Regions from separate parts of the Sporomusa sp. 246TCP1 genome, predicted to be linked through region 1. Evidence: riboswitches for the same ligand, from Rfam matches in the RefSeq annotation. Region 1 holds a riboswitch; each other region holds the start of a gene.
What was found. Region 1 has a riboswitch for S-adenosylmethionine ahead of metK (methionine adenosyltransferase). Riboswitches for the same ligand answer to the same signal wherever they lie in the genome.

Region 2: linked by a shared signal. The riboswitch ahead of AC1ECB_RS15115 (MetQ/NlpA family ABC transporter substrate-binding protein) and the one ahead of metK (methionine adenosyltransferase) in region 1 are both predicted to bind S-adenosylmethionine.
Region 3: linked by a shared signal. The riboswitch ahead of AC1ECB_RS00460 (trans-sulfuration enzyme family protein) and the one ahead of metK (methionine adenosyltransferase) in region 1 are both predicted to bind S-adenosylmethionine.

The regions. Positions count from the first base shown of each region.
Region 1 covers NZ_CM170492.1:1,821,994-1,832,654, forward strand. Annotated here, with positions in the region: gene AC1ECB_RS09070 (calcium-translocating P-type ATPase, SERCA-type) at 1-2,622, shown strand, start outside; gene dapF (diaminopimelate epimerase) at 2,658-3,491, shown strand; gene AC1ECB_RS09080 (hypothetical protein) at 3,611-4,213, shown strand; gene AC1ECB_RS09085 (YicC/YloC family endoribonuclease) at 4,363-5,247, shown strand; gene remA (extracellular matrix/biofilm regulator RemA) at 5,298-5,564, shown strand; gene gmk (guanylate kinase) at 5,590-6,240, shown strand; gene rpoZ (DNA-directed RNA polymerase subunit omega) at 6,252-6,458, shown strand; gene coaBC (bifunctional phosphopantothenoylcysteine decarboxylase/phosphopantothenate--cysteine ligase CoaBC) at 6,468-7,670, shown strand; SAM riboswitch class I at 7,724-7,832, shown strand; gene metK (methionine adenosyltransferase) at 7,901-9,091, shown strand; gene AC1ECB_RS09115 (heavy-metal-associated domain-containing protein) at 9,198-9,422, shown strand; gene AC1ECB_RS09120 (hypothetical protein) at 9,433-9,561, shown strand; gene priA (primosomal protein N') at 9,700-10,661, shown strand, end outside.
Region 2 covers NZ_CM170492.1:3,172,711-3,183,371, reverse strand. Annotated here, with positions in the region: gene purD (phosphoribosylamine--glycine ligase) at 1-1,266, shown strand, start outside; gene AC1ECB_RS15125 (DUF456 domain-containing protein) at 1,292-1,804, shown strand; gene AC1ECB_RS15120 (TetR/AcrR family transcriptional regulator) at 1,819-2,415, shown strand; gene AC1ECB_RS15115 (MetQ/NlpA family ABC transporter substrate-binding protein) at 2,445-3,263, opposite strand; SAM riboswitch class I at 3,369-3,472, opposite strand; gene AC1ECB_RS15110 (YerC/YecD family TrpR-related protein) at 3,667-3,963, shown strand; gene hisZ (ATP phosphoribosyltransferase regulatory subunit) at 3,983-5,167, shown strand; gene AC1ECB_RS15100 (HDIG domain-containing metalloprotein) at 5,160-5,687, shown strand; gene AC1ECB_RS15095 (D-2-hydroxyacid dehydrogenase) at 5,684-6,640, opposite strand; gene hisG (ATP phosphoribosyltransferase) at 6,852-7,517, shown strand; gene hisD (histidinol dehydrogenase) at 7,514-8,854, shown strand; gene hisC (histidinol-phosphate transaminase) at 8,856-9,899, shown strand; gene hisB (imidazoleglycerol-phosphate dehydratase HisB) at 9,896-10,483, shown strand; gene hisH (imidazole glycerol phosphate synthase subunit HisH) at 10,509-10,661, shown strand, end outside.
Region 3 covers NZ_CM170492.1:83,291-93,951, reverse strand. Annotated here, with positions in the region: gene AC1ECB_RS00485 (methyl-accepting chemotaxis protein) at 1-327, shown strand, start outside; gene cysK (cysteine synthase A) at 396-1,331, opposite strand; gene AC1ECB_RS00475 (ABC transporter substrate-binding protein) at 1,568-2,734, opposite strand; gene AC1ECB_RS00470 (DUF2292 domain-containing protein) at 3,163-3,495, opposite strand; gene hydE ([FeFe] hydrogenase H-cluster radical SAM maturase HydE) at 3,519-4,565, opposite strand; SAM riboswitch class I at 4,726-4,824, shown strand; gene AC1ECB_RS00460 (trans-sulfuration enzyme family protein) at 4,896-6,041, shown strand; gene AC1ECB_RS00455 (MalY/PatB family protein) at 6,086-7,270, shown strand; gene AC1ECB_RS00450 (aspartate aminotransferase type Ic) at 7,345-8,637, shown strand; gene rfaE2 (D-glycero-beta-D-manno-heptose 1-phosphate adenylyltransferase) at 8,920-9,396, opposite strand; gene AC1ECB_RS00440 (bifunctional heptose 7-phosphate kinase/heptose 1-phosphate adenyltransferase) at 9,426-10,430, opposite strand; gene AC1ECB_RS00435 (UDP-glucuronic acid decarboxylase family protein) at 10,427-10,661, opposite strand, start outside.

The sequences.
Region 1 (10,661 bases):
AAAGAAAAACCAGCTTGGTGGAAACGGTTTTTAGCACAATTTCAAGACTTTATGGTATTAGTACTGTTAGGAGCGACACTGATATCGGCTTTTCTGGGTGAATATGCTGATGCCATTACCATTTTAGTCATTGTTCTTATGAATGCTGTATTAGGTTTTATTCAGGAGTATCGAGCTGAGCAGTCACTGGCTGCACTAAAAAAACTGGCTTCACTTACTGCCAGAGTAGTGAGAAACAGCATGGTCCAACAAGTTCCAGCCAGTGAACTTGTGCCTGGTGATATTTTAGTACTTGAAGCAGGTGACAAGCTTTCGGCTGACGGCCGGCTCATTGATGTACATAATATGGAGGTAGAAGAAGCAGCGTTAACCGGAGAATCTACGTCTGTTCGCAAAGTCGCTGACCGCAAGTTTAGTGAGGATGCTCCTTTAGGCGACAGGAAAAATATGGTCTTTTCCGGCACTAACGTAGTCCGGGGCCGTGGCAGGGCTGTTGTTTGTGCGACTGGCATGGCTACCGAAGTCGGTCATATAGCAGATATGATTCAGGCTACAACAGAAGAAACCACGCCGCTGGAACGACGCCTTGAACATTTGGGAAAATGGTTAGTTTGGGCTTGTCTGGCTATTTGTTTAATTGTCGTTATTACCGGGGTAGTTAGAGGAGAGTCTGTATTTCTGATGTGTATGGCCGGTATTAGCCTGGCAGTTGCTGCTATTCCGGAAGGGCTGCCCGCTATTGTTACAGTCGCTTTGGCACTTGGTGTGCAACGAATGATTAAACAACACGCCATTATTAGAAAATTACCAGCAGTTGAAACATTAGGCTGTACAACAGTAATATGTTCAGATAAAACTGGTACACTAACACAAAATGCCATGACGGTACGCCAAATATTCGCTGATGGCAACCATTATGAAGTTACCGGTTCGGGGTATGATATTAAAGGCAACATCTTGCTCAATCAGCAGCCCCTTGATTTAAATAAAAATAAAGCTTTGCAACAATGCCTTACAATCGGCGTTCTTTGTAATAACAGTATCTTAAAACAGAATACGATTGCTATTACCGGTGCATGGCGTAATAAAACTGAAACTGGCTGGTCGATAGAAGGTGACCCAACAGAAGGGGCTATTATTGTAGCAGCAGGCAAAGCAGGCATTTGGCAAAGCGAAATTGAGAAAGTCCAGAAACGGGTAACTGAAATTCCTTTTGAATCCGAACGTCGCCGGATGTCGGTTGTGTACCATGATAGCAATAACAACAATATACTCTATGTTAAAGGCGCTCCTGACGTGATCCTGGAATTATGCCGGTATTATCATACAGATGCAGGTCCCACTACGATAACCAAGAATCACATTGCCCAGATAAATAGCATTAATGAACAAATGACTTCAGGCGCCCTCAGAGTGTTGGCAGTCGCTTACCGTCGCCTAACCCCTGCACAAGCCCAAAATCCTGATGAAACCATCGAAAATGATTTGGTATTTGCCGGCATTATCGGCATGATTGATCCCCCGAGGGAAGAGGTTAAAATATCGATTGCCCTGTGTCGTGAAGCTGGTATTAAAACAGTAATGATTACTGGCGATCATAAGAATACAGCGATTGCTATTGCCCAGGAGCTAAATATTTATAAAGAAAACAAGCATAAGACACTGACTGGTAAAGAACTTGACGCATTGACCGAGCCTGAGCTTGATGCAATTGTCAATCGTGTTACCGTTTATGCCCGTGTTTCGCCAGCTCATAAATTAAGAATCGTTCGGGCGCTTAAACGGCAAGGGCATATTGTAGCTATGACCGGTGACGGCATTAACGATGCTCCAGCCATAAAAGAAGCTGATATCGGCGTTGCCATGGGAATTACCGGCACCGATGTAACTAAAGAAGCCTCGGCTATGGTTTTAGCTGATGATAACTTTGCAACAATCGTGGCAGCGGTGAAAGAAGGCCGCGGTATCTATGAAAATATCCGAAAATTCATTCGTTACTTGCTAGCTTGCAATATTGGCGAAGTCCTTACTATGTTTTTGGCTGCACTTTTCGGGCTGCCGATGCCACTTTTACCGGTACAAATACTGTGGGTTAATCTTGTCACTGACGGGCTGCCTGCCATGGCACTGGGAGTTGACCCCAGCAGCCCCAACGTTATGCAGCGGCCACCCCGCCATCCCGGAGAAAGCGTTTTTTCCCGGGGATTAAGTCAGAAAATCATTGGTCGCGGCATCCAAATTGGTTTGAGCACACTTTTTGTCTTTAGTGTGATATACTATATGCAGGACGATTTAGCGCTAGCCCGTACAGCGGCATTTGCAACATTAGTATATTGTCAGATGTTTCATGTATTCGATTGCCGGTCGGAAATGGCTACTATCTTTGAACTTAAGTTCATGACCAACAGATACTTGCTGGCCGCCGTTGCTTTTTCGAGTATCATGCAACTTTCTGTAATGTACATACCTTTTTTTAGCGCCATCTTTTCGACGGTACCTTTATCTGTGGGTCATTGGCTGTTTATCTTGATCGTATCAGGCTGGACACTACTAATAAGTGCCTGCAAACAGATATTCAAACGTCGTCCCGTCCGCCGGGCCACTATACCACAAAGCCGATAGCGATACTATTAGATAATATCCTAGGAGGAAATAGCATGCAGTTTACTAAATGGCATGGATTAGGTAATGATTTTGTAATTGTCAATGGCATGGAAGAACAGATTGCTGATTACCAGCAACAAGCGATTGCTGTCTGTGACCGGAACTTTGGGATTGGGGCCGACGGACTTGTCATGCTGCTGCCATCAGACATTGCTGATTTTAAAATGCGAATCTTTAATTCAGACGGCAGTGAAGCTGATATGTGTGGTAATGCTACCCGCTGCGTTGCCAGGTATCTCTACGAAAACAAATTAACTGCCAAAACCGTTATTACCCTAGACACCCTGGCGGGAATTATTACGCCTGAACTTATCTTTAAAAATGGCACACTGGCAACGGTTAAGGTTGATATGGGACTCCCCAGACTTAAACGGGGCGAAATTCCTATTATTGGTAATCCTGAAGAACAAGTAATTAGTATGCCTCTTGCGATAGATGGAGAAACTTATCACATCACCTGTGTCTCTATGGGTAATCCCCATTGCCTGATCTTTGTCAACGATATCACTAAAGTTGATCTGGCACTTATTGGGCCCAAAATCGAAACACATACCCTATTCCCCAAAAAAACCAATGTTGAGTTTCTGCAGATTATTGACAGAAAAACAATAAGAATGCGTGTTTGGGAACGTGGTGCCGGCATAACCAAGGCCTGTGGCACAGGAGCCAGCGCCGCCCTGGTAGCTGCGGTTTTAAACGGCTGTACTAATCGCCAGGCCACAGTCAAATTAGATGGCGGTGATCTTTACCTTGAGTGGGCCGCAAACAACCATATCTATAAATCAGGTCCGGCCGTAGAGGTATTTCGCGGTAACTATTTGTTATAAAATTAATTGGCTCATGCAGATCCGATTAATTGTTGATTTAAAATTCAGAAATAAAAGGATTTTTTTTGCCGGAAGTATAATAGATATACAGAAAGTATTTTGTCCGCGGAGGTGTTAGGGTGAAGCTTGTTACCGTTATTCTCGGCTTAATCATTTTGCTTTCTGTTCCACTGTCTGCTGGGGCTATCACTTTAATTAATAACGATGTTATCTTAGAAGCGCAAGAATATGGCGTCAAACGCAGCAAAATGCCGCTCTCAGATTTTCTTCAGCCCTGGCTTGCTTATGAGGAACAAGCTGCGATCATCAACGAAACAACGGAAAGAGCTTATTTGTACACACCATTTTTGCTCTTAGCTTACGACGCTCGTGATAAAGCTATTAGCAAGCAATCGATTGAGCTTGCTAATAGTGAACAGATTTTGGCCGACTATGCCGGATGTCTTGTTTTCAGTATAATCGTAAATGGCAATACTGAAAAATTTAGTGATAATGTTCAAGTTATTATTAAGCAGGAAAAAAAGACAATCAAACCCTACCATGCTGTAATCAACCCCCCGGTAAAAAACCCCTGGGCCGCAAATGAGCCGCATTATACTGCTCATTACTATTTTTACTTTTATGAGCAAGATGTAGTTTTGAGCAAACCAATTACCCTGACGGTAACTACCAAAGACAAACAAGAACGTCGCTTTTATTTTGAGTTACCTAACTTTAAATAATTTTAAAAATAAATGGAGATGATCTCCATTTATATTTTTATTTGGCGAAAAAGGGATTTATAACGAGCAAAGCGAAGTAAATGTAAAAAACTACGGTTAAAATCGTGTTATCCGTCAATAATAACATACGCAAAGGAAGGTGCAAATTTGTGCTCAAAAGTATGACCGGTTTTGGCCGGGGAGAATATATTGATTCTACTCACCGTATTGTGGTTGAAATTAAAGCAGTAAATCATCGTTACAATGAAATTGTCATTCGCATGCCTAAAACTCTGGGCAGTCTGGAGGATAGGATTCGTCGCACGATTGCCAATACTATTTTACGCGGACGGATAGATGCTTTTATTACCGTCGACGAATATGGGGAAAAGAAAAAGGCCGTAAGGGTTGACAAAGAATTGGCAATGGCTTACCATAATGCAATGAGAGAATTAGCTGGTTTGTTAAAAGTACCAGTAACTGACAATATATACCATTTATCAAAATATCCCGAAGTTCTCAAAGTGGAGGAAGTAACTGAAAATGTAGAGTGCTTATGGCCCAAACTGCTTACCGCCATTGAAGGGGCAATCGGTAATCTTATGAAAATGCGGGAAGCGGAAGGGTCCAACATTGAGCAAGACCTGGAAGCGCGGGTTGATAAGCTCCAGACCTATATTGCAACAGTAGAGGAAAGGGCACCGCAAATTCTTGTCGAATACCGGGAAAAATTGTTAGTCCGCATGCGTGAACTACTAGCTGCCGCAGGGGCCGAGCCTGATGAAAGCAGACTGCTCCAGGAAACAGCCATATTTGCTGACAGGACTAATTTTACGGAAGAGATTGTCCGGCTCAAAAGTCATTTAGCACAGTTTAACACAACGATTAAATCCTCTGAAGCGGTAGGACGTAAACTGGATTTTATTGTTCAGGAAATAAACCGGGAAACAAACACTATTGCTTCCAAGGCAAATGATTCTACTATTGCCAATGTTGTGGTTGAAATTAAAAGTGAAATAGAGAAGGTCAGAGAGCAAATCCAAAACATAGAGTAATATAGAAGCATTACATCTAAATAGCCTATAAATTTATAGGAGGAGTTCTAATGGATATAAAATTGATTAATATTGGCTTTGGTAATATTGTTTCGGCTAACCGGATTATCTCTATTGTCAGTCCTGAATCAGCCCCCATAAAACGTATTATTCAGGAAGCGCGTGACAGGGGTATGCTTATCGATGCTACATACGGCCGCCGGACTCGCGCTGTAATTATTACCGACAGTGATCATGTCATTTTATCGGCAGTGCAGCCTGAAACAGTAGCTCACCGCCTGACTAGCAAAGATACTGCTGATGACCCTGCTGAATAATCTTGGAAAGGAGATAGCCTATGCCATGCCGCAAAAAGGAATATTAATTGTTGTTTCCGGTCCTTCGGGTACTGGTAAAGGCACCGTTTGTCGAGAGTTATTGCATAGCAACCCCTATTTGAAATACTCTATATCGGCTACTACACGGTCGCCCCGGGCAGGAGAAGTGGAAGGAATAAATTATCTATTTGTTGCCAAAGACCAATTTAAAACGATGATTGAAAATGACGATCTCCTGGAATGGGCCGAAGTCTACGGTAATTTTTATGGGACACCACGTCACTATGTGGTTGAGCAGTTAAACAAAGGATATGATGTCATATTAGAAATAGATACACAAGGAGCCATGAAAGTTAAAGAAAAATTTCCGGAAGGTGTATATATATATATTATTCCACCTTCGCTGGATGAATTGGCTGACAGAATTCACAAGCGCGGCACTGACAGTCCTGATGTCATCAAAAAACGCCTGGAGTGCGCCAGTAGTGAGCTTTCCCTGGCACATAACTATCACTATATTGTAATGAATGATCAGGTGGCGACAGCCGTACAGAAAATCCAAACCATTATTGCGGCTGAAAAATTAAGGGCACAGCGTAACACAGCTTTAATTGATCATCTCTATTGTACTGGTTGTGTTGGTAATGAGGTACCAATACTGTTAAATAATAAATAAGGGGAAACGCTATGATTAATCCGTCATTAGATTCTTTAGTAAAAAAGGTTGACAGTAAATACACACTGGTAGTGCTAGCCGCCAAACGGGCGCGGGAAATTATGGATGGGCAGCAACCGCTTATTGAATGCAAATCCAACAAACCAGTGACAATTGCGTTAGAAGAAGTTGCTCAGGGAAAGATGACCTATGAGCGCACTAAAACTGGTATTAAATAGGAGTCAATGATGTCTTCAGGTCAAAACATTGTTATGGGAGTTAGCGGCGGAATCGCAGCCTACAAGGCAGTTGAGGTTGTCAGCCGTTTGAAAAAAGCGGGTTGTAACGTCAACGTTATCATGACCAAAGCGGCCACAGAGTTTGTCACACCGTTAACTTTTCGTGAACTTAGCGGTAATCCGGTAGTAACTGATATGTGGGAAGAACCCAAAACCTGGAACGTACAGCATATTGCCTTAGCTAACTGGGCGGATGTGTTTCTTGTTGCACCTGCTACTGCCAATATTATCGGTAAAATCGCCAATGGCATTGCTGATGATATGCTTTCAACTACCATTATGGCTACCAAAGCCCCGGTAATACTGGCACCGGCTATGAATACCAATATGTATCTTAACCCGGTTACTCAGCAAAACTTAGCCAAATTGGCAGGGCTAGGTTATCATATTATAGAACCTGCTACCGGCTTGTTAGCGTGTGGTGTTGAAGGGCCGGGTCGGTTGCCGGAACCGGTATTCATCGTGGATAAAGTAGCAGCGCTGCTACATAACTGTCAGGATTTACGGGGGCGACGCATACTAATTACAGCGGCCGGTACCCGTGAGGCTATTGACCCTGTCAGATATATTGGTAACCGTTCGAGCGGCAAGATGGGGTATGCTCTTGCCGGGGCAGCAGCCAGACGGGGGGCTGAAGTCATACTTATTTCCGGTCCGGCAAATCTGTCTGCTCCACCGGGAGTAAGTATTACCAGAGTAGAAACAGCTGCCCAAATGCAGGCTGCTGTACTTGCTGAATTTGATACTGTTGATATTGTAATCAAAGCTGCAGCTGTCGCGGATTATCGTCCAGAACTGGTAGCTGAACAAAAGATAAAGAAGACAGGGAACACTTTGACCATTAATCTCGTTAAGAATCCGGATATTCTGTTTGAGCTGGGGCAAAGAAAAAAAAAGCAAATACTAGTGGGTTTTGCCGCCGAAACGAAAGACCTTATGATTCATGCCCGGGAAAAATTGACTAAAAAAAATCTTGATATGATCGTTGCTAATGATATCACTTTGCCTGGGGCCGGTTTTAATATTGATACAAATATTGTAAAAATCATCCATAAAGATGGCGGTGTCGAAGAACTTCCTCAACTGAGCAAACAGCAAGTAGCTGAGATCCTTTTAGATAAAATCAGTACACTACTGACAAAATTTACTTGATTTTTTTAGGCAATTGGTTTAAAATTTTTTTGAAGTGAAAATAGCATATACTATACTCATCAAGAGTGGTGGAGGGACTGGCCCAATGAAACCGCGGCAACCATTTAGCATGTTTATGTTAAAAACGGTGCCAATTCCGACGGTAAAACCGTGAGATGGGAGTGGAATATCACACCTCCCTTGCGGGAGTTCTTTTTTTAGTAACCAGTAGGATTAGGAGGAATACTATTTTGACCAAAAAACGTGTGCTGTTTACATCTGAGTCGGTAACGGAAGGCCACCCTGATAAAATAGCTGACCAAATTTCCGACAGTGTGCTTGACGCTATTATAGCCCAGGACCCTGAGGCCCGGGTAGCTTGCGAAACATTAGTTACCACAGGGATCGTACATGTAGTAGGTGAAATTAGCACGAAGTGCTATGTTGACATTCCCAAAATTGTACGTGAGACCATTAAAAGCATTGGTTATACCCGTGCCAAGTATGGTTTTGATGGTGAAACCTGCGGTGTATTAACTTCCATTGATGAACAGTCGGTTGATATTGCTTTAGGTGTAGACAGGGCACTAGAGGCAAAGCAAGGTGAGATTGATGCCATTGGTGCTATTGGCGCCGGTGACCAGGGCATGATGTTTGGTTACGCAACAAATGAAACTCCGGAATTTATGCCGCTGCCTATTGCCTTAGCCCATAAATTGGCTCGACGTTTGTCAGAAGTTCGTAAAAATGGCGACCTGAATTATTTGCGTCCTGATGGTAAAACACAGGTCACTGTTGAATACGAAGATGGCAAACCAGTGCGTGTTGACACAATCGTAATCTCAACCCAGCATAGCCCTGACGTTGACCGTGAGACCATTGAACAAGACCTTATCGCTAAAGTAATCCTTCCCATAGTTCCAGAAGAATTATTGGATGCTAAAACTAAATACTATATTAACCCAACCGGCCGGTTTGTAGTGGGTGGACCGCAAGGAGATTCCGGTTTAACCGGACGTAAAATAATAGTTGATACCTATGGCGGTATGGCGCGTCATGGCGGCGGTGCTTTTTCGGGTAAAGATCCCACAAAAGTTGACAGGTCTGCTGCTTATGCTGCCCGCTATGTTGCTAAGAACGTAGTTGCAGCCGGACTAGCCGATAAATGTGAAATTCAATTGGCTTACGCCATCGGTATTGCTCGTCCGGTTTCTGTCATGGTAGAAACTTTTGGAACTAACAAAATTGCAGAAGATAAAATCGTTGAACTTATCAACAAACATTTTGACTTACGGCCTGCCGGGATAATTAAGTCGCTTGATCTTAGACGGCCTCTTTATCGCCAAACAGCCGCCTACGGTCACTTTGGCCGTACTGACGTGGATTTGCCCTGGGAACATACTGATAAAGCCGAACTTCTTCGCCAAGAAGCCAATATCTAAAGTGACCTTAGCACAAACCTGGGACAGCGGATAAACTTATTAATTGATAGCCAATGGTAATACTAACATTGCTGGACCTATAATTCAGTAATAAGGAGGTATTCTATTGGTTACTCAGAAAAATACCACACAATCTGTTTACCATGTTGGCGGCATCAAAGGTGACCACTGCCGGGACCGTATTGAACATACGTTGTCCCATCTCCAGGGTGTTGCCTCAGTTAAGGTGGATATGGCTTCCAGGCAAGTTGCAGTTAGCCACGATGAATCGTTACCTTCTAGCGGAATTGAAGAAACACTACAATCACTTGGCTATTCAGTTCTAAGTTAGGAATAAGCATATGAAGCTTCATTTTTCGCCGCAAAAAAGGAAACGGATTAAACATTTTTTTAAACGTTTGCCGATGGACACCGGTCTTGATTGGGAAATGGCCGCTCATTACCATGAAAAACCGGTAGCAGGTATTTGATAGATAAAAGCGAATATATACTTTAGTTAAAAAAGGGGACTGAACAAGTCCCCTTCTCTTTATCCAGAGGGAAAGGCTAACCTTTCCTGGATTGAGAGCTAATCCGGTGAATAAAGAAATAATACTTTAGGTGAAAACATGTCAAATACCGCCCAAATAATTGTAAATATTCCTACTCGCAGCATAACTAAGCCTTTTTCTTATCTTATTCCCGCACACTTGTCTTTTGCAGATATAGGCTGGCGCGTGCTGGTGCCATTTGGTAATCGAAAAGTAGAGGGATTTATTGTCGGGTTAGAGGCTGAAAATATTCCCGGCTTAAAAACCATTCTTGATGTTCTGGATGATTATCCGTGGTTTGATAACAACATGTTAGAAACTGCCAAATGGCTAAGTAATTATTACCTGTGCTCTCTGGCTGAAGCAATGCGGTTATTTATTCCAGGGCAATCAGGCATCAAAACGCAAAAAGCATATCAAGTACCGGGTACGCTTGATTGGGAGTATACCAAAAGGTTACTAAATGATAAACCACCAGAGTACCTTGCAATACTTAACTACATTGATGAACACGGTCCGGTCACATTGACCGACCTTGCTAAAAGATTCACCAGTATTGCAGGCATGATAAAATTCTGTTTACAGCACAAGCTAATTGTAACTGCTGATACTGTCAGTAAGCGCGGCAAGGCTAACTCAACAATGCTTATTAAGCTGGCCGTAAGCCGGGAAGTCGCTGACCAAATGGAAAAAGCGCTGCCTAATTCTAAAACTGCCCAACGGCGTTTGCTCAAGGCGCTATTATCTACACAAGAACTAAATGCAGTTGAGCTGCGCAGTTTGGCTGTTACCCAGGCTACTGTGAAAAAACTAGCTGAACAAGGGCTTATCACTATCTGCAGTGTGCCGGTATTTCGTAATAGCTATGCTGGAGCTCAGCCCAAAGCTGCTGAATTGACCTTGACTACAGAGCAGTTACAGGCCCTGCAGCAAATTATTCCAGCGATAAATGACAGTATATATAAATCCTTTTTAATTCATGGTGTTACCGGCAGTGGTAAGACGCAGGTTTACATTAATGCAGCAGCTGAAGCGCGGCG
Region 2 (10,661 bases), 1.4 Mb from region 1:
CTTATTGGTGGCGGCGGGCGTGAGCATGCGTTGGCTTGGAAATTGGCGCAAAGCCCCCGGGTAGAAAAAATATACTGTGTTCCGGGAAATCCCGGAATTGCGGCTGTGGCTGAATGTGTGTCTGTTGATATAACAGATAATGAGGCTTTGGGTAAATTTGCGCTCGAACACAACATCAGCCTGACTGTTGTTGGCCCGGAGTTACCGCTAACCAACGGTCTTGCCGATCATTTTGCTGCGCTTAATCTGAAAGTATTTGGTCCGTCCCAAAAGGCAGCGCAACTAGAGGGTTCTAAAGCCTTTGCCAAAGAGATTATGCATAAATATCATATTCCCACTGCCGTCTCGGCTGCTTTTACTGACATTGACAGCGCACTGGCCTATATAAAAGAACAAGGCGCACCGATTGTGGTTAAAGCTGACGGATTGGCTGCCGGTAAAGGCGTCGTTGTTGCCCTGACAGTAGAAGAAGCTATTGATGCTGTTACGATGATGATGCGTGATAAGGCATTCGGCAATGCCGGCAATTTGGTGGTTATTGAGGAATATCTGGCAGGAGAAGAAGCTTCTCTGCTGGCCTTTACCGATGGTACTACGGTTGTACCGATGGTTGCGGCTCAGGACCATAAGCGGGTATTTGACAATGATCAGGGACCCAACACCGGTGGAATGGGAACATATGCTCCGGCCCCGGTTGTTACTCCGGCTGTGCGGGAACAAGTATGGCGTGAGGTCTTGCAGCCGGTTGTCGATGCTATGCGGCAGGAAGGTATCGTTTATAAAGGTTGTCTGTATGCTGGATTGATGATTACGGCTCAGGGGCCAAAGGTCATTGAATTTAATGCTCGTTTTGGCGATCCCGAGACACAGGTCGTGCTACCGCTTTTAGCCAGTGATTTGGTGGATATCATGGAAGCCTGCGCGGATGGACGACTGGCTGATGTAACCATCGAATGGGAAGATAAGGCCGCTGTATGTGTTGTGCTGGCTGCGGGTGGGTATCCTGGGAGTTATAATAAAGGGGATAAAATTACCGGTCTTGATCAAGCAGAGTTACAAGGGGCAATGGTATTTCATGCTGGAACAGGCACGGTTAACGGCCAGATCGTCACCCACGGCGGCCGGGTACTTGGCGTGACGGCGGTAGCCGCTAATCTCCGGGAAGCTGTAGATAAGGTTTATCAGGCTGTACCAGTGATAAACTTTGCTGGTATGCAGTACCGTAAAGACATTGCTCATCGGGCATTTAACCGGAGTGACAGGTGAAAACGTTGAAGAGGTGTATGCTTTAATGGATGCAGGCTTAACAGCCAGTAATTTAGTAGTCATTGCGGTTACAGTTATTGGTATTGGTCTGACGGCTATCGGCTTGCCTGGCAATTGGTTGATCTTTTTTACTGCTTTAGGCTATGGATATTTGGAAAGCTTTACTCATATGAATACTACTGTGCTGCTGCTGCTTTTTGGCGCGCTGTTAACAGGGGAACTGGCCGAATTTGTTGCGGGGTCGCTGGGAGCTAAAAGGGAAAATGCCTCGCGTGCGGCCATTGCAGCCGCTTTTATTGGTGGCATTGCCGGCGGTATAATCGGTACAGGATTCATGCCAGGACTTGGTTCTATTGCCGGGGCGATTGGTGTCTCCTTTGCCGCCGGATATTTAGCGGAGTATGCGTCTACTGGAAATCAGGAAAGGGCAACCAGGGTAGCCAAAAGTATTGTCATTGGCCAGACGTTGGGTTTAATTTTTAAGCTAGCTGTAGCCATCGGGATGGTGGTTTTTTTAATCTCCCAGCTTACGTGGTGACAGGAGGAAGTACGATGAAACGTCAGCAAATACTAGAAGCCGCTTATACTATTTTCTCCCGCAAGGGGTATCATCGTGCTACAGTGGATGAAATTATTGCTCTGGCTGACACTGGTAAGGGTACAGTATATAAGTATTTTGTCAATAAAGAACAGCTCTTTTATACCCTTATAAAAGAACGGAGTGCTAATTTTGAGGCCGAACTTAAGGAAATTTCAGTTCTTACGGAACCAGCTTTGAACAAAGTAAAAAAGGCTATCAGGATATTTCTGGAATTTTATATTGCTAATGCTGATTTGTGGCGGGTGCTCATGCATGAGATGCGTGGCTTAGGTCATGAAGAACCATCAAACTTCACCGAGGCGCAGCGTGAAAAATATCGCGAAAGATTTGTTCATACCATCGGGATATTGCAAGCTATCTTACAAGAGGGTATAGAACAGGGCACTATTCGTAATTGTGATATACATAAAGCTGCTCATGGTTTGTTCAGCGTCATTGTTATGATGGTATTTCAGGGTTTTGTTGAGGATAGCAGGGAATCCATTGATACGGCAGCCAACAGTATTGCCGATGTTTTCCTTTATGGTGTTGCTGCGTTAAAAAAGTGAGTCAGGATTTCCCTGACTCACTTTTTAACTTAAAATGCGGGTACAATGGCACCTTGATATTTTTCATTAATAAACTTCTTAACTTCTTCGGAAGTCAGGGCTTTGGTTAATTTTTGGATTTCTGGGCGGTTTTCATCACCTTTGCGAACAGTGAGAATATTAACATAGGGTGAGTCTTTTTGTTCAGTAAACAGAGCATCTTTGGTGGGGACAAGCTTGGCTTCCAGTGCATAATTAGTGTTGATGACGGCTAAAGTAAGGTCATCAAGCGAACGCGGTAGTTGCGCAGCTTCAAGCTCGCGGATTTTTACACTTTTGGGGTTATCAGTGATATCACTGATAGTAGCAGTAACACCGGCGTCATCTTTGAGTTTAATGATGCCGGCTTTGGCTAGCAAGGCTAGTGCACGGCCGCCGTTGGTGGGGTCATTGGGGATGCCGATTGATGCACCGTTTTCCAGATCATTTAGGTTCTTGACTTTTTTGGAGTAAATACCCATCGGTTCGATATGTACAGCAGCAGTGTAAGTCAGATCAAGGTTGCGTTCGGTACAAAACTTAGTCAGATAAGGGATATGCTGAAAAAAATTGGCATCCAGTTCTTTTTCTGCCACAGCCATGTTGGGACGGACGTAATCGCTCATTTCGACAATAACCAGGTTGATGCCTTCTTTTTCAAGCATTGGTTTGACAACATTGAGAATCTCAGCATGCGGTACGGCGGTCGCGCCAACTTTAATTGTTTTCTTTTCAGCAACTGACGGTGCGGGGGTGCTCTTGCTGCAACCAGTGACAAAGGCAGATAAGGCTAATACTGCAATTATTACTAACAGGGTAAACTTCTTCATAAAGTGATTCCTCCTAAAATTAAATTAAAATAACTAGAAACAAAATATCCTCCTTTCGAAAAAATGTAAGCCTCTTCGGCAGTCCGAAGAGGCTTGTTGTCCAGTTCTTCATCTGCCAGGAGGTAATCCTGTGGAATTGGCACCGTTCGCAGATGCGATGGTTGCCGCGGCATCATCGGGCCATTCCCTCAACCAGCTCTTGATGAACAATATTTAAATTATGAATTTCATATTAGCATGCATAAGGATAGCTGTCAACTAAAAAAAGTGGTATTTTGTGTAAAAAACGGGGATTTTATAGAAGAGGTTTTACTTGAATAAAGATGGAAAGTATTAAAGAAGGAAAATCTGGGTAAATGGCGAATAAATATACAATAGCAAGTATTACAGGGAGGCTAGAAGTATGCCTACAAATCCTAAATTGAAAGATAGGCTTACCGATCAGCTGTTTAGAGGAATTTTATCGCTAAACAGTGAGGAGGAATGTTATCAATTTTTTGAAGACGTATGCACAATTGGCGAACTTAAAGCTATGGCTCAGCGCCTGGAAGTGGCGCGACTGTTAAAGGCTGGCGTTATTTATGATGATATAGTTGCTGCTACCGGTGCCAGTACAGCGACTATCAGCAGGGTTAAGCGCTGTCTGTATTATGGTGCTGATGGTTATAAGACAGTATTAGATAAGATAGAAAACAGTTGACTAGAATGGAGTGAACACAATGAACAGAAATAATTATGTGCCGCAAATTCCCTATGGAACACGTGATCTGCTGCCACGGGAAGCAAAACAAAAGCGTATTGTCGAGGGAGCTCTTGCCGAGTTGTTTTCCCGTTGGGGTTATGATGAAGTGGTAACGCCAACTTTTGAATATATGGAAACAATAACACTGGGTACAGGCAACGCGATTCAAGAGCATGTGTTTAAATTTTTTGACAAGAATAATCGTACGTTAGCACTGCGCCCTGATATGACAACACCGATTGCACGGGTAGCTGCGACAAGATTTAAAGAAAGGCCGCTGCCGCTGAGATTGTTTTATCTTACTAATGTATTTCGGCATGAGCAGGCGCAGGCTGGACGACAGTGTGAATTTTACCAGGCTGGGATTGAACTGTTAGGGGCTCCGGGACCAGCTGCTGATGCCGAGATTATCGCGTTGGCGGTCGAAGCCATGCTGGAGGCAGGCTTAACCAATTTTCAGATCGGTTTAGGTCAAGTTGCATTTATTAACGGTCTTATGGCAGAGAGTGGATTAACTCAGCGGGATCAGCAAAAAGTAAAATATACTATGGTTACTCGCGATTTGGTGGGTTTGGGTGAGGTTTTGGCCCAAAGCGACCTTAGTCAGGCAGCCAGGGAGATATTTCAGCAAGTTCCGCTCTTACATGGGCGGGAGGATATGCTCAGAGCAGCTTACCGGCTTGTTACTAACGAACAAAGCCGCGCCGCATTGGATAATCTGGCCGATATCCATAAACTCTTAACAGGTTATGGCGTTGAACGGTATGTCAATTTTGATCTGGGTATCATTCGCGATTTTGATTATTATACAGGCATGGTCTTTGAGGTCTATACACCAGGCCTGGGTTTTCCACTATGCGGTGGTGGCCGTTATGATACTATGTTGGCTTCTTTTGGTGTTCCTAATCCGGCCACTGGTTTTGCACTTGGCATTGAACGGATGCTATTGGCACTGGAACGTCAGGGGATTGATGTTAGTGTCCGCGGTAAAGACGTATACATTGCCTGGGCAGAGGGTAATCTGGCTGAGGCCATTGAAGCGGCCAAAGAATACCGTAAAACAGGCCGCCGAACAGAATTAGCGCTGGCTGGTTGTTCAAAGACGGCAGCTGAAAAGACGGCTAATGAACAAGGCTATGAAGAATTGATATATATTGAATAAACGCGTTAAGCAGGTCGTTGCCGCGCTTACCGCCCGGATTAACGAAGTTGATAAGGTTTTTATCGATAAATACCTAAATAAAACGCAGACCGCCCTGTTTTGGCAAATGAATCTGCCTGACCAACGGCATGCTTTGAATGTAGCGTATACAGCGCTGAAGCTTGCTGCCAGCCAAGCGGCTGTAAATCAAGAACTACTTATACAATGTGCGCTTTTACATGATGTCGGTAAGGTTAAAGGTGATGTTAGTACTGCCGATAAAATTATTACCGTTATTTTTGATAGGTTTGCGCCACAATGGGCAAAATCCTGGGGACAAATGGGGCGGGGCAGCAAAATAGACAATCTCCGTCATGCTGTCTATATTTATTATAATCATGCCGGACGCGGGGCGGCTATGCTGACTGCAGCCGGCATGTCCCCACAGCTAACCATGATTGTTGCAAGACATCATGAGGCTCCGGCAGTTGGTGAGCCACCGGAGCTTACGCTGCTAAAAAAGGCCGACAGCCTAAACTAATAGCCTTTACCTTTATCAACAAGGTTTATCATATCCCGGCCCTGGATAAACCGGGTAAGATTATCTGCAAATAATTTGATAGCCCGGTCAAGATAAGCCGGTGATAATGCGGCAACGTGGGGTGTGATAATAACATTGGGCATAGTCCACAGCGGACTGGATTCTGGCAAGGGTTCCTGCGTAAACACGTCCAGGCCGGCGCCGCGAATTAGTTTTTGCTCTAAGGCTGTGACCAAATCGGCCTCATTTACAATCGCACCTCTGGCAATGTTGAAGAAATAGGCTGACGGCTTCATAATAGTAAATTGCTTCAGCCCAATCAGATTTTCGGTGTTTTCCGTCAGCGGTAAAGCAACAACGACATAGTCGGCCTGAGCCAGCATTTCCTGAAGACTATCACTATCTGGCAGATACAGCTTATCTACAAACAATTCAGTAGTCATTTCTTGTTTACTGGCAAGAACCGTCATGCCTAACGCCTTGGCCTTTTTGGCAATCTCTCGTCCAATAGCACCAAGGCCGATGATGGCAAGGGTATGTTCGTGTAATTCGTCTGTTGGCACTCTCTCCCATATTCTTGCATTTTGCTGACGAATGCTTAAGGTAAGTCCCCGGCTAAAAGCCAGCATCATAGCTAAGAGATGTTCAGAGACAGGAATACTATGGATGCCCTTGGAATTCGTAAGTATGGTGTCGGCGGCCTGAATTTCTGGAAACAGCAGTTTCTCAACTCCGGCACTTAACGCATGAATCCATTCTAAGTGAGGGGCAGCCTGATACAAATGCTGGGTTTCAGCCCAGCCCCAGGTTACTAGGATATGACACTCCGGCATATGTTCGAGGACGGTTTTTTCATCACTTACAATTATATTTACATTAGGCTCAGCAGCCTTAATGACTTCTTTATGCCGGTCGGCCAGTGGGTTGAGCACAACAATATTAAGAACAGCCATAGTGAACCCTCCTTATATAAGGTTATTATCTTGCCAAATACTTCTACATATACAGTTGGTTTTCCTACCTAAGACGAAAAAGCTGGTAATCTTGTAGAAACGGTATTTGCAAAGAAAAATTCAAATTAGCATATTGACGTTAATAATATACAGTGTTAATATATTATCATGTTAGTTCTTTAATTAACTAAAGAAAAAATAGGAGGAGGCCATGACCTCAAATGATATGGATTATTTAACAATAGCCTTGCCTAAAGGCAAACTTTTTGATCATTCGGTAAGCCTGCTGGCCAAAATAGGCTATACGGCTGAAGGGCTTAGCGAAAACTCACGCAAACTGGTTATTGCCAATGAGACGGAGAAAATCCGTTTTATTATTACTAAGACAGCTGATTTACCTACCTATGTAGAATATGGTGCGGCTGATATTGGGATAATTGGCAAAGACGTACTTTTAGAAGGCAACAAGGATGTATATGAGTTGCTTGATTTAAAATTCGGCTTCTGCCGGATGATGGTAGCCGTGCCTCAGGCACTGAAACAAGAAAAACTAAGCGATTATGCTCATATGCGGGTAGCTACAAAGTATCCCTGGGTTGCTGAAAGTTTTTTTCATAGTGTTGGTATTCAGATGGAGATTATTAAGCTTAATGGTTCCATTGAACTTGCGCCCATGGTGGGACTGGCTGAGATCATTGTTGACATAGTGGAAACTGGTCGTACTCTCAAGGAGAATAACCTTGTGGAAATTGCGCAAATTCATCCGGCAACAGCCCGCTTTATTGCTAACCGGGTAAGCTTTAAAATGAAATTTGACCGGATCAATAAGATGGTTGAAGGCTTAAAAGCACTAGTGGAAAGTGAGGGCAAAGCATGAAAAGGATTCACAGCAGTTTTTTAAGCAAAGAAGAAATGATTGAATTACTGGAAAAACCAGCCTTTGATAAGGTGATATTAGGAACTGGCGGACGTGCCAAAGTAAAGGAAACATTTGGTGAAGACCTGTCAGCCCAGCAGGTTGTGGAACGTATTGTTGAAGATGTCCGGCGCCAGGGCAATGAAGCGGTACAAAAATATACGAAGTTAATTGATGGCGCTGATATTACTACTGCTATGCTGGAAGTAACCCCGGCTGAGATTGAAAGCGCAATTGCCGGGGCTGATAAGGAAGTACTTGATGCACTGGAAGCGGCGGTGGCTAATGTCAGGCGGTTTCATGTCGAGCAACTGCCTAAGTCCTGGTTTACTGAACGGGAACAGGGTGCGATTCTGGGACAGAAATGCACGCCGCTTGACCGGGTAGGCATTTATGTTCCTGGCGGTACAGCAGCCTATCCGTCATCAGTAATTATGAATGCTGTACCGGCGGCAGTGGCCGGGGTAAAAGAGATTATTATGGTTGTACCACCTAGCCGGGAGGGAAATGTAAACCCCTATGTCCTGGCGGCGGCAAAGCTGGCCGGAGTCACAAGAATCTTCAAGGTTGGCGGCGCACAGGCAGTGGCTGCTCTGGCATTTGGCACTGAAACCATTCCTAAAGTAGATAAAATTACCGGCCCTGGTAATATTTTTGTTACGCTAGCCAAAAAGGCCGTCTATGGTCATGTTGATATTGATATGCTGGCCGGACCTAGTGAAATTCTTATTGTGGCCGACAGCACGGCTGACCCCAAATATGTGGCAGCAGATATGCTGAGTCAGGCTGAACATGATGTATTAGCCTCAAGTATTCTTATTACCGACAGTACTGAATTGTCGATAAAAGTATCTAAAGAAGTAGATAGTCAATTAGCTGCATTATCACGCAAGGATATTGCCGCTCAATCGATTGACGATAATGGCTTGATTATTATTACCAAAGATATAATGGAGGCTGTTGAGTTGGCTAACATTTCGGCTCCCGAGCATTTGGAACTATTAACAGCCGAACCGTTTAAGTTGCTGCCGTATGTACGGCATGCGGGTGCTATCTTTATGGGACACTATTCACCAGAGCCGCTCGGCGATTATTTTGCCGGACCTAACCATGTACTGCCGACCGGCGGTACAGCTCGTTTTTACTCAGTGCTCAATGTGGAGACCTTTATGAAAAAAACCAGTATTATTGCCTATACCCAGGAAGCCCTGGCAGCTGTCAGCAACCAGATTATCAAGCTGGCGGAAGCCGAAGGACTGACGGCACACGCGAATGCTGTAAGATTGAGGGGGAATTAGGATGTTTGTACCCCGTAGTGGGTTAGAAACCCTGAAACCATATTCAGTGGAAGAGATTCAGTGGCCTATCAGACTTGATGCCAATGAGAATCCGAATGATATGCCACAGGCTATTAAAACCAAGGTCATTGAAAAACTGGCAGCATTACCATTTAATCGCTATCCTGAAATCAGCGCCCAGTCCCTAAAAACAACTATTGCTGCCGGTTTTGGCTTAACAGCGGCTAATGTGCTTATCGGCAATGGCTCCAGTGAGATTTTGGAGGCACTGTGCTATGCCTTTGGCGGTGCTGGTCGCAGTATTGTGTATCCTAGTCCCTCGTTTTCCATGTATGGCATTTATGCTAAGCTGGCAGACAGCCAACCTGTGCCTGTTGCACTCAATGCCGATTACACCCTTGATGCTGATAAACTCCTGGCAGCAGCAAAGGAAGCAGCGGCCAGTGTGATCTTGCTATGCAATCCCAATAACCCAACAGGTGTAGTATTGCCGCCGGCGCAGATTGAATATATTGTTGCTAATACCAAGAGTCTGGTAGTTGTTGACGAAGCTTATCATGAGTTTTACGGAAAATCGTCGGTGAATTTGTTGGGGAAATATCCGAATCTTGCCATTGCCCGCACCTTTTCCAAAGCTTATGGTCTGGCAGCTGCCCGGGTGGGTTATCTTTTAGCCGGTGAAGATATTGCCCAAACTATCGGTAAAGTGTTGTTACCTTACAATGTAAATGCCTTAACATTGGCAACAGCTGAGATCGTATATAACATGCGTCAGGAATTTGCGGTTAGCCTGGCTGAAAATAGCCGTGAGCGGGAGCATATGACAGCAGCGCTTGGTGCTATCGCTGGTATAACGGTATATCCATCCCAAACTAATTTCCTGCTAATCAAGAGTGATACTATTGCGGCAATGGTTGCGCGTCTGAGCGCCCGGGGCATAGGTATTCGCGATTTTAGTACCGCGCCTGATCTTACTAACTGTATCCGGATTGGTATCGGAACACCGGACGAAAACAAGGCTGTATTGGAGGCTGTTACCGCATGATCCGTACTGCCAGCTTGAAACGAGTCACCGGGGAAACAGCCATAGAAATATCATTGAATCTTGACGGCTGCGGCCAGTCGCAAATTGCCACAGGTATTGGGTTTTTTGACCATATGCTGATTTTATTCAGCAAACATGGACTATTTGATTTGACGGTGGCAGCAAAGGGCGATATATATGTGGACGGACATCACACGGTGGAAGACACCGGCATTGTCCTTGGACAGGCCCTGGCCCAGGCTTTGGGTGACAAAGCTGGAATAAAACGTTATGGTACAGCCTTTGTACCTATGGATGAAGCGCTGGCCTTGGTGTCACTTGATATTAGCGGCAGGCCGTTTCTGGTTTTTGATGCGACCTTGCCTAATGAGCAAGTCGGTCAGTTTGACAGTGAGTTAACAGAAGAATTTTTGCGGGCCCTCAGTGTTCATGCCGGGCTTACTTTGCATGTGAAGCTCTTGTCAGGCAAGAATACCCATCATAGTATTGAAGCAATCTTCAAGGCGCTGGGTCGGGCACTGGATGAAGCTACCCGGCAGGATGACAGGATTAAAGGTGTAATGTCAACAAAAGGAATGTTATAACGGTTAGAATAAAGGAGGCGCAGTGATGGCGCTTAAAACCTTAGCAATTATTGATTATGGTATGGGCAACCTGCACAGTGTGTCCAAGGCTTTAGCCAAGTTAAACGCCGAAAATGATGGTCAATATACTATTGTTGTTACCAGTGATCCGGCAGTCATCTGTAATGCCGCCAAGGTA
Region 3 (10,661 bases), 1.7 Mb from region 1:
GTTGCCGATGAAGTACGAAAATTGGCCCAGAATACCCAGAACAGCTTAAATCAAACGAATGCTTCTATTAATAGCTTATTTGAAAGTGTTCAGGAAATATCTGCAAAACTGAGCTCCAGTAGTGATTTCACCTATAAATTTCAAGATGATATGAACAAATTCAATACCGATTTAACTGCTGTCGCTTCGGATATCATCAGTGCTGTGGATGTAATATCTTCATCAATGGAATGTATTGCTGATTTAGATTCATTAAATGCAACTACACAAGGTGAACTAACTAAAGTATCGAATTTAGTTCGCTTTATGGAACGTGATGAAAAGTAATTAAAAAAGCATTCCAGGCCGCGCCAGTCGCGTTGGAATGCTTTTTATTATGCTATTCTTTTTGAAGTTTACTCTTCACCAAACAGAGGGGTAGACAGATAACGTTCCCCGGTATCTGGCAAAATAACGACAATATTTTTACCTTTGTTCTCCGGACGTTTTGCCAGTTCAGCTGCCGCATGCAGTGCTGCGCCGCTGGAGATGCCAACAAGCAAGCCCTCTACGGTAGCAACATCCCGGGTTGCTTGGTAAGCTTCTTCAGTCTGAACTGTAAAGACTTCATCAATCACCTTCGTATTGAATACCTCAGGTACAAAGCCGGCGCCAATACCTTGAAGCTTATGCGGGCCAGGATTGCCGCCTGACAATACGGGCGAATCAGCCGGCTCAATAGCAACAGCTTTAACACCAGGATTTCGTTGTTTAAGAGCTTCCGCAATACCAGTAATAGTACCGCCAGTGCCTACACCGCCTACAATGATATCAACTTTGCCATCAGTATCCCGCCAGATTTCCTCCGCAGTTGTTTTCCGGTGTATTTCGGGGTTTGCCGGATTTTTGAACTGTTGTGGAATCCAGGCATTGGGAGTAGTTTTCACAAGTTCTTCCGCTCGCTCAATTGCGCCTTTCATGCCTTTGGCACCTGGCGTAAGGTCAAGCTCTGCACCTAGCGCTTTGAGCAGTTTGCGACGCTCAATACTCATGGTTTCCGGCATAGTAAGAATCAGCTTATATCCACGGGCAGCAGCAACAAATGCCAGGCCAACCCCGGTGTTACCACTGGTAGGTTCAACAATAACTGTATCTTTATTAATGATTCCCTTATCTTCAGCATCCTTAATCATGGCATAACCAATGCGATCCTTAACACTACCAAGCGGATTAAAGTATTCTAACTTGGCAATTACTTTAGCAGTTATTTGTTTTTTCGCACCATAATTTTTTAGTTCTAATAACGGTGTATTACCTATAAGTTCTGTCAAACTTCCATAAATTTTAGCCATAATATTCATCCTCTCTGATTTGATTACTATTATTTTAACCTTGTTTCCTGCAATAAGTATCGCGTAAGCCGTAAAACTAAAAGGAGGCAATCGAAGCTAACTCAGCCGTCGATTGCCTCCGGTTTTCCGGTCAGCAAAATATATTTATTTCACACTTATACTGTAACACGAATACAATTACCTGTCAACCCAATTTTAAACATTTATCCAGAGACCAAATTGATCTACGACTCACGTTATAGATTTGGGGTAACTTTTTCCTTAAACGTTTGTTTGCCATCTTTCATTTCAAGCACAACAGCGCTCTTGATTGGGTTATGATTGGCATCAATCGTCATCAGGCCTGTGCTTAGTTGCAGATTCTTAGTTTGCTCTAAAGCTTCACGGATTTTTTCAGGATCAGTGCTGTTCGCCCGTTTGATTGCATCAATTAAGAATAAACCGGCATCATAGCCAAGGGCAGAGAAAACGCCAGGTTCCTGGTTGTATTCCTGCTTGTAGGCTTCAATGAATTTCACAACATTAGGATCTTTATCCTGGGAAGAAAAGTGGCTGCAGAAAAACGTATTATTAAGCGGAGCCGCCCCGGCAATTTCTACTACCTTGGCATCATCCCAGCCATCGGCTCCAAGAAACGGCATATTCATCCCCATTTCACGTGCCTGTTTGACGATTTTGCCTACTTCTTCATAATATGCCGGCAAAAAGACAACATCAGGATTCATGGCTTTAATCTTGGTAAGAGTGGCTTTGAAGTCTTGGTCTTTTTGTAAAAAAGCTTCTTTACCTATCACTGAACCACCATTTTGTGTAAACACAGTCTCAAAGGATTGAGAGAGCCCTTTAGAATAGTCTGAACTGCTGTCAATATAAATGACTGCCGTTTTCACTTTCAGCGTGTTGCTGGCGAAATTAGCCATAATCGTACCTTGCAGCGGATCAATAAAGCAAGACCGGAAAGCATATGGACGAGTTTTACCATTATCGACAGTAATCTTTTCGCTAGTCCCAGTTGGGGTAATTAATGGAATTTTATGGTCTTGCGATACCTGCACAGTAGCTATAGTATTCGAACTAGTTGCCGGTCCAAACATAGCTATAACCTTATCCTGGGTAATAAGCTTCGTAATAGCGTTAGTTGCCTCGGCTGATTCTGATTTATTATCAGCCAGCACTAACTTTATTTGTTTGCCTAAAACACCGCCAGACGCATTGGCTTGTTTGATGGCCAGCTGGATGCCATTAACAGCTTGCTTACCGTAGTTGGCCACACCACCGGTTAATTCAAAGTTTCCGCCAATCTTGATTTCGTTTGTTGCTTCTTGTTTAGTACCGCCGCAGCCAGCTAATGCTCCAGCTATAAGCAACGTACTCATCACCACTGCTATTAATTTTTTTCGCATATTTTCTCCCGTCCCCCTCTTTTTCCTCATACCCATTATCCTGCCTCTAAAATACTGAGATGTTCATCCGGAGTGTACTGTGTTGAGGAATGTACTTTTTGCATTCTTTAGTAGAATATACACCTTTACATGTTTGTTGTCAACACACTATTATGCGTCTTTTTTACAAGTACGCGAGTCCGTATTTTACGTACAAAATGGCCTTCGGCAGCATAAGAAAGCTGCTAGCGCGGCCTTTTAATCTTCAGCCAAAATTATAGTAATGCTATCGTCCACGATACCTTTAACCCTTTGAGTATTTTGAGTACTTTGCGGTAATAATAGCCTCTGCATTTTTATACTATCTGTTATATTAAGAAAAGACTTGGCTTGTACCAAGTCTTTTCGGACGCCGACAGAAGCCTTAGTCGTTCCATCGTTGTTATCTATTAAATTCCGTCACCGTAGAGGCCAGTCAATTTGCCGACCCGGTATTTCTCTGTTCTCTCGATCTGCATAATCTGCCCAGCCTGAATTTGGATAGCCACCTTCCCATACTCCATGCCGCTAACTGACTGCAAAATCCGGGTCCTAAGATTACTTGCAGTAGTTGTCCTGTTCACCGCCCCCTTAACCGGGTGCTCACCAAGCCGGATTTTCTCCAGCTTTTCCATTTGAATGATTCGCGAATCCTGAAGTACCAACGTAACCGAACCAAAGCTTATATCCTTCACAGCTTGTTCAAGCAAAACAAGAACTTCCTCTGTAATACTTTTACTCATTCCCATAATCCCCTCTATACCTGTTAGGCACGTTTAGCCCGGTAACCATGAGTCTCCGAAACTTTCCGGCCAATACCCGTAATTTTACCGGTAATACACGAACGGCAATGGGCCGGAGTATCGTTAACACAGATTTTTCCCGGATAAAGAAGATATAATTGGCGATATTCACCTTCTGTGACGTTAGGCATGACTACATTAGCCCCCCGCTGCAGCGCCAGCACCCGCCCCTGCGGGTTTAGGGATTCCATCGCCGTTGTCGCCGGGATGTTAATATCTGGCAACAAAAGACGAATCAGCGCCATAACCTTGGTACTTAATTCAAACGTGCCACCAGCTTCGTCAGCTAAGGGTGTATCAGGATTGGGAATAAATGGCCCTACCCCAATCATATCCGCGTCAATTTCCTTGAAAAAGAGAATATCATCGGCCAATGATTCTATAGTCTGCCCGGGTATACCTACAAGACAGCCTGTACCTAGCTCAAAACCCAGCTCTTTTAAATCGTACAGGCATCTCATCCGGTTATCCCAGCTCATACCAGGATCTAGTTTTTCATACAATTCTTTATCTGTCGTCTCGATTCTAAGAAGATACCGGTCAGCGCCCGCATCGCGATAGGCCTGATAAACTTCTCGCGATTTTTCACCAACACTAATCGTAATGGCCAAATCAAGTTCTTTGATTTTTTTTATTATCTCCACCATTTTAGCGACATCAAACCATTCATCTTCACCTGACTGTAACACCACTGTACGGTAACCGTAGGACTTGGCTTTAACAGCAAAATCAATAATAGTGTCCACATCCAGGCGATAACGGCTGACCTTACTGTTATCACGCCGTAAACCACAATACAAGCAATTTTGCTTGCATCTGTTGGAGAATTCAATAAGCCCACGCAAATGAACTTCATCACCCACATACTTTTGTCGAACCCGGTCGGCGGCGGCAAACACCTCTGCTTCATATTGACGATCTTGCAGCAGAGTGACCAATTCCTCTTTTGTAAGGGTATGAGTTGTTTCCGCTTTATTGATTAACGCCTGAATGTTGGTACGCTCAGTCACAGACACTGCCTCCTCCCTAATAGTTAACACAGATTATTCTTTAAATCATCATATATGGTTTTTTTACTAGCGTCAATATAAAACTGCTTTTAAAAATACTATTGACAAATCCTCTTTAACTATGTAAAAATAAAAGTCATAAAATCACAATAGAATACTAAACTTATCAAGAGTGGTCGAGGGACTGGCCCTATGACACCCGGCAACCGGCATTTTATGCAAGGTGCTAAATCCAGCGGAGCAATCCGGAAGATGAGTTATTTGCGTAGATAGGCGACTCTTCTTCCGGAAGAGTCGTTTTTTCATTATCAATGCGGGAGATGAACGTTTATGAAAATTTCCACTAAAATTGTCCAGTCAGGACTGGTCACCGATAAAACTACCGGTGCAATCAGCACCCCGATTTATCAGACAGCCACTTTCCGTCACCCTGAACTTGGCTGCAGCACCGGCTATGACTACTCCCGCAGTCGAAATCCCACTCGCAAAGCTCTGGAAGAAGCCATAGCTGCGCTTGAAGAAGGCCATGCGGGTTTTGCCTTTGCCTCAGGCCTGGCAGCCATTACGGCCATACTCATGCTTTACCGCCCTGGCGATCATCTGATCATTACTGAAGATTGTTATGGCGGAACCTACCGCCTTCTGGAGCAATTATTCGCCCAATTTGGCTTGTCTGCCACTTTTGTAGACACTAGTGATACTCATCAAGTACGCCAAGCGCTTCAGCCATCAACCAAAGCCATCTTGCTTGAGACACCAAGCAACCCGCTGATGAAAATTGCTGATATCAGGGCGATAACGTCTATCGCCTGTGCCAATAATTTCCACCCCATTCATGTTATTGTTGATAATACCTTTTTATCACCCTACCTGCAGCGCCCCCTGACTCTCGGCGCTGATATTGTCATCCATAGTGGCAGCAAATACTTATCGGGCCACAACGATGTGATTTGTGGCCTGGCAGTTGCCCGTGATCCTGCCCTCTGTGAAAAAATTGGCTTTATCCAAAACGCGACCGGGGCTATCCTTGGGCCACAAGATAGCTGGCTGCTCCTGCGCGGCCTAAAAACGCTTGCGCTTCGCTTACGCCAACAAGAAGAAAACGCCTTGGCTATTGCCAAATGCCTTACCGCTCACCCCAACGTCACCAAAGTCTATTATCCCGGCCTGGCAGACCACCCTGGCCGGGAAATCCAAGAGTCCCAAGCGACTGGTTATGGCGGCATGTTATCCTTTGTTGTAGACCATCCCCGCCTGCCTGCACAAGTATTGCGCAAAATTAAGATTCTCCAATTTGCTGAAAGTTTAGGCGGTGTTGAATCGTTAATTACCTTCCCGGCAGTGCAGACCCATGCTGACATCCCGGCTGACATTCGAGAACGTCTGGGCATTAGCGACTGTTTGCTGCGCTTGTCTGTCGGTATTGAAGATGTGGAAGACATCATTGCCGATTTGGCGCAGGCGCTGGAAGAATAATATCTTTCCGGTGAACTAAATTTTATGAAAAAAGGTGTGATACTATGACTAACTCCAACCTTGACAAATTTGACACTGTGATTGCGCGTCACAACAGCGGCAGTACCAAATGGGATGACGCCGCTGCCCTCTTTGGTTCCAAGGATGTGCTGCCCTTCTGGGTAGCTGACATGGATTTCCCTTCGCCTCCGGCCGTAAACGAAGCTCTCGCCGCCCGAGTTCAGCATGGCGTTTTCGGTTACCCGTCTCCCCACTCCTATGCCTATGATGCCGTAACTGACTGGCTGGATAAACGGCATAACTGGAAAACCAATCCGGAATGGATGGTTAGCACTCCTGGAGTGGTAACTGCTATAACCTTGGCAGTGCAGACCTTTACTAAGCCGGGAGATAAAGTTATTATCCAACCCCCGGTTTATCCCCCCTTCTTTTCCAGTGTACACAACCAGAACCGCATTGTGCTGGAAAACCCGTTAGTTTATGAAGCCGACAGCTATTGCCTGGATTTTGATGACCTGGCGGAAAAAGCCCGCGAAGCCAAAATGCTAATTTTATGCAACCCGCATAATCCGGTTGGCCGGGTTTGGTCGCGCTCAGAGCTAACCAAGCTGGTAAAAATCTGCCTGGAAAACAATGTATTGCTGCTGACAGACGAAATTCACGGCGATTTAGTATATACCGGCCATCAGTATATACCGCTGGCTTCCTTAAATACTGACAGTGAAGACAAAATAATCACGCTTACCGCCCCCAGCAAGACTTTTAACACTGCTGGCCTATATACCTCAATTGCTATTATTCCGAATAACAAATTACGCAGTCAATTTTCTCAAACCGTCCAGCAATTGGGCATCAGCAAAAACAATGTATTTGGTATCACCGCTCTGGAAGCTGCTTACCGCCATGGTGCGCCGTGGCTTGATGAGTTATTAGTCTACCTTGAAGGCAACGCCCAATATCTGACAGAATATATTGCTGCCAACATTCCGGCAATTAACGTTGACAAACCGCAAGGTACCTATTTAGCCTGGCTGGATTGCCGCAATTTACAGCTTTCCCAACCTGACCTTGTCCAGTTCTTTGCGAAAAAGGCAAAGGTAGGGCTTAATGACGGCGTAACCTTTGGTCATCAGGGTACTGGTTTTATGCGCCTTAATTTTGGCTGCCCGCGCCCGCTGTTAACGGAAGGACTTAAGCGAATTGCCCTAGCTGTCAATCAGTCTATATAGTGGAAGGAAGATATAATTTATTATTCCCATGCTCTAGAAAATTCTGTATAATGAATACAAAGGAGCGATGCACAATGAGCAAGTTGAACGAGATGAATGACCTGCTGCTGCAAGAGCACTATTCTACATTGGTCTGCAGTTATGAAAAATTTCAGGCACAAAAGCTTACCCTGAATATGTCCCGCGGCGTACCCTGTCCTGAACAATTAGACCTTTCTGCCGGACTTTTTGATTGTCTCCAGGAAAACGATTATAAAGCGGTCAATGGTACTGACTGCCGAACTTATGGCGGAGTAGACGGTATCCCAGAAGCCAAAGAACTTTTCGCCCAGGTCCTGGAAGTAAGCCCTGGCGAAATCATAATCGGTGGCAATTCCAGTTTGACACTGATGCATGATCTGATTGCCCGGGCTATGTTGCGCGGGTTGCCGGACAATACCACTCCCTGGGGGAAACTGCCGCAAGTAAAATTTCTCTGCCCCAGCCCCGGCTATGACCGGCATTTCGCTGTCTGCGAATATTTAGGCATTGAAATGATTCCTATAAACTATCTGCATGACGGTCCGGATATGGATCAGGTAGAACAATTGGTAGCCGCCGATTCGTCAATTAAAGGCATCTGGTGTGTGCCCAAATACAGCAATCCCACCGGCATCACCTATTCCGCTGCTGTGGTGGAACGACTGGCAGCCATGCCTGCCAAAGCACCTGACTTCCGGATTTTTTGGGATAACGCCTATACGATCCATCACCTGACCGCTACCCCGCCCTGCTTAGTAAATATTCTTGCTGCCTGTAAAAAAGCCGGACACCCTGACAGGGTTTTTGTATTCGGTTCCACTTCCAAAGTCAGCTTTCCTGGTGCCGGTATTGCCATGGTAGCCGGCAGCGAAAGTAATATTAACTGGCTAAAAAAACAAATTGCAATTCAAACCATCGGACCTGATAAAATAAACCAGCTCCGCCACATCCGCTTCTTTAAAGACCTGACTGGAATTGAAGCTCATATGCGCCGCCATGCAGCCATTCTCAAGCCTAAGTTTGACTTAGTGCTGGAGACTTTGGAGGCCGGGTTGGGAGGTAAAGGATTGGCTACCTGGAGCAAGCCGCAGGGTGGTTACTTCATAAGTCTTGATACATTGCCCGGTTGTGCCCGAAAGGTAGTAGCTAAAACCGCTGCCGCCGGGGTCATACTTACTCCTGCCGGCGCCACCTTTCCTTACGGAAAAGACCCGGAAGATAAAAACATCCGGCTTGCTCCCACCTTCCCGCCCTTAGCCGATTTAAAACAAGCTATGGAATTGTTGGCTCTTTGCATTCAGTTGGTTAGTACCGAACAAGAATTAAAAAAACGGGGCCTCAGTTAATCGTTTAATTTTTCCGCTCTGTTGAATGTATATGAATGAGATACTTACTGCCATGGTCTCATCACCAACCCACGGAAAGCCCTCGGGAAACCCGGGGGTTTTGGGTTTTTTATGAGGGATTTTTTAACGGAATACCGCCCGGCTTTTCTCCTGCGGAACGCTTTTTCCGGCAAAGGCCGAGGGGTTACGGGGGTTGCAGGGGTACCACCTTATGGGGGCACAATTTCTTTAAGGCAAGGGGGTGGCAGTACAAAATAGTAAACATAATTCCCACCTAACCTGTTAGGTGGGAATTATGTTTACTATTTTGTTAATTATATTACTGGACGACCGCCCAGGAACAGGGGGAATTAACACCGTTTTACCGCCGTAACTTGAGACTGCCTGGGCTTCAGGAATGTCCTCAATACAATAATCCCCCCCTTTGACATAAATATCCGGCTTTATTGCCGCCACCAAGCCTGCGGCCGTATGGTCATCAAATATAACCACATAATCAACTACAGCCAAAGCGGATAAAACTTCAGCCCGGTCCTCTTGCCCGTTTATCGGCCGGGTCATTCCTTTTAGCCTTCTTATCGATTTGTCACTGTTTAGACCAACAATCAGGCAGTCACCCAGCCTTCTTGCCGCTGCTAAATACCGGACATGGCCGCTATGCAGCAGATCAAAACAGCCGTTGGTGAATACGACAACCTTACCGGCCACTTTAAGCGTAGCAGCAATCGTTTTAATTTGATCACACTGCACAATTTTCATAATCATATACATCCTATAATCACAGGGTGTTACACTTCATATTGATACCTGCTAATCGCTGCCGCAAGTTCGTCTGGTGTAGCAGTGGCTGTGCCGAGCTTTCTGACGACGATACCTGCCGCGAAATTGGCCAATCGCGCCGCCTCCAAATACGATGCACCGGCAGCCAAGGCCAGGATCATAGCTGCCACTACCGTATCCCCGGCGCCGGTAACGTCATAGACTGCGCTTTTATTGGTCACAGGAATCTGCGAAACTTTCCCGGAAGCCTCGAATAACGTCATGCCATCCGGCCCACAGGTTATCAGCACAGCTTGGGCATTAAGACGCTCAAGAATAGTCCAGCCGGCTGTAACCAGGGTATTTTCATCAACGATCTCGTACCCCACCGCAGCGGCGGCCTCGGATTCGTTTTGTTTAACTACTGTAACGCCGGTATAGGCCTTAATATTATACCGCGAGTCAACGATACAGGGAATACCGGCCCGCTGACAGCCGTCAATAACGCTGCGGATAATGCCGGGTGGTATAGTCTGACTGCCATAGTCGCTTAGGATTACGCCGGCCATACTTTCAATATGGGATAAGATATAATTTTTCATAGCCTGCTGGCCGCTTCCTGACAGCGGTTCTTTTTTTTCCCGGTCAATCCGCACAACCTGTTGCCGTACAGTGGCTTGTCCACCGGCCATAATCCGGGTTTTCGTAATTGTTGGACGTGAGGGGTCAATAATTATCCCCTTTGTATTAACCTGCTTCATTTGTAAGTTCTGCGTTAATTGTTGTCCGGCATAATCTTCGCCAACTACGCCTACGGCGTACACACAGCCGCCTAAGGCAGCCGTATTATGCACAGCATTGGCGGCTCCTCCCGGAACAACAGTTTCTGCCATGTGCTCCAAAATAAGCACCGGCGCTTCCCGCGAAATGCGGGATATTTTCCCCTCAACATAGACATCAGCTACCATATCGCCGATGACCATAATCTTGCGATTTTGCAGCTTGGAAATGAGCCTAAGAAGAGTGGTATTCAAAACAACCGCTCCTCTCTGAAACTGCGGAATTCTAATACCTTGCGAAAATAGGCAATTGTCTTTTGCAAGCCCTCTTCCAAAGCCACTTTAGGCTCCCAGGCAAGCTTTGATTTAGCTAATTCAATATTCGGATGACGTTGCCGGGGATCATCCTGAGGCAAGGATTTAAACACCAGCTTTGATTTAGAACCAGTTAACCTAAGTACATTTTCGGCTAATTTAAGCATCGTC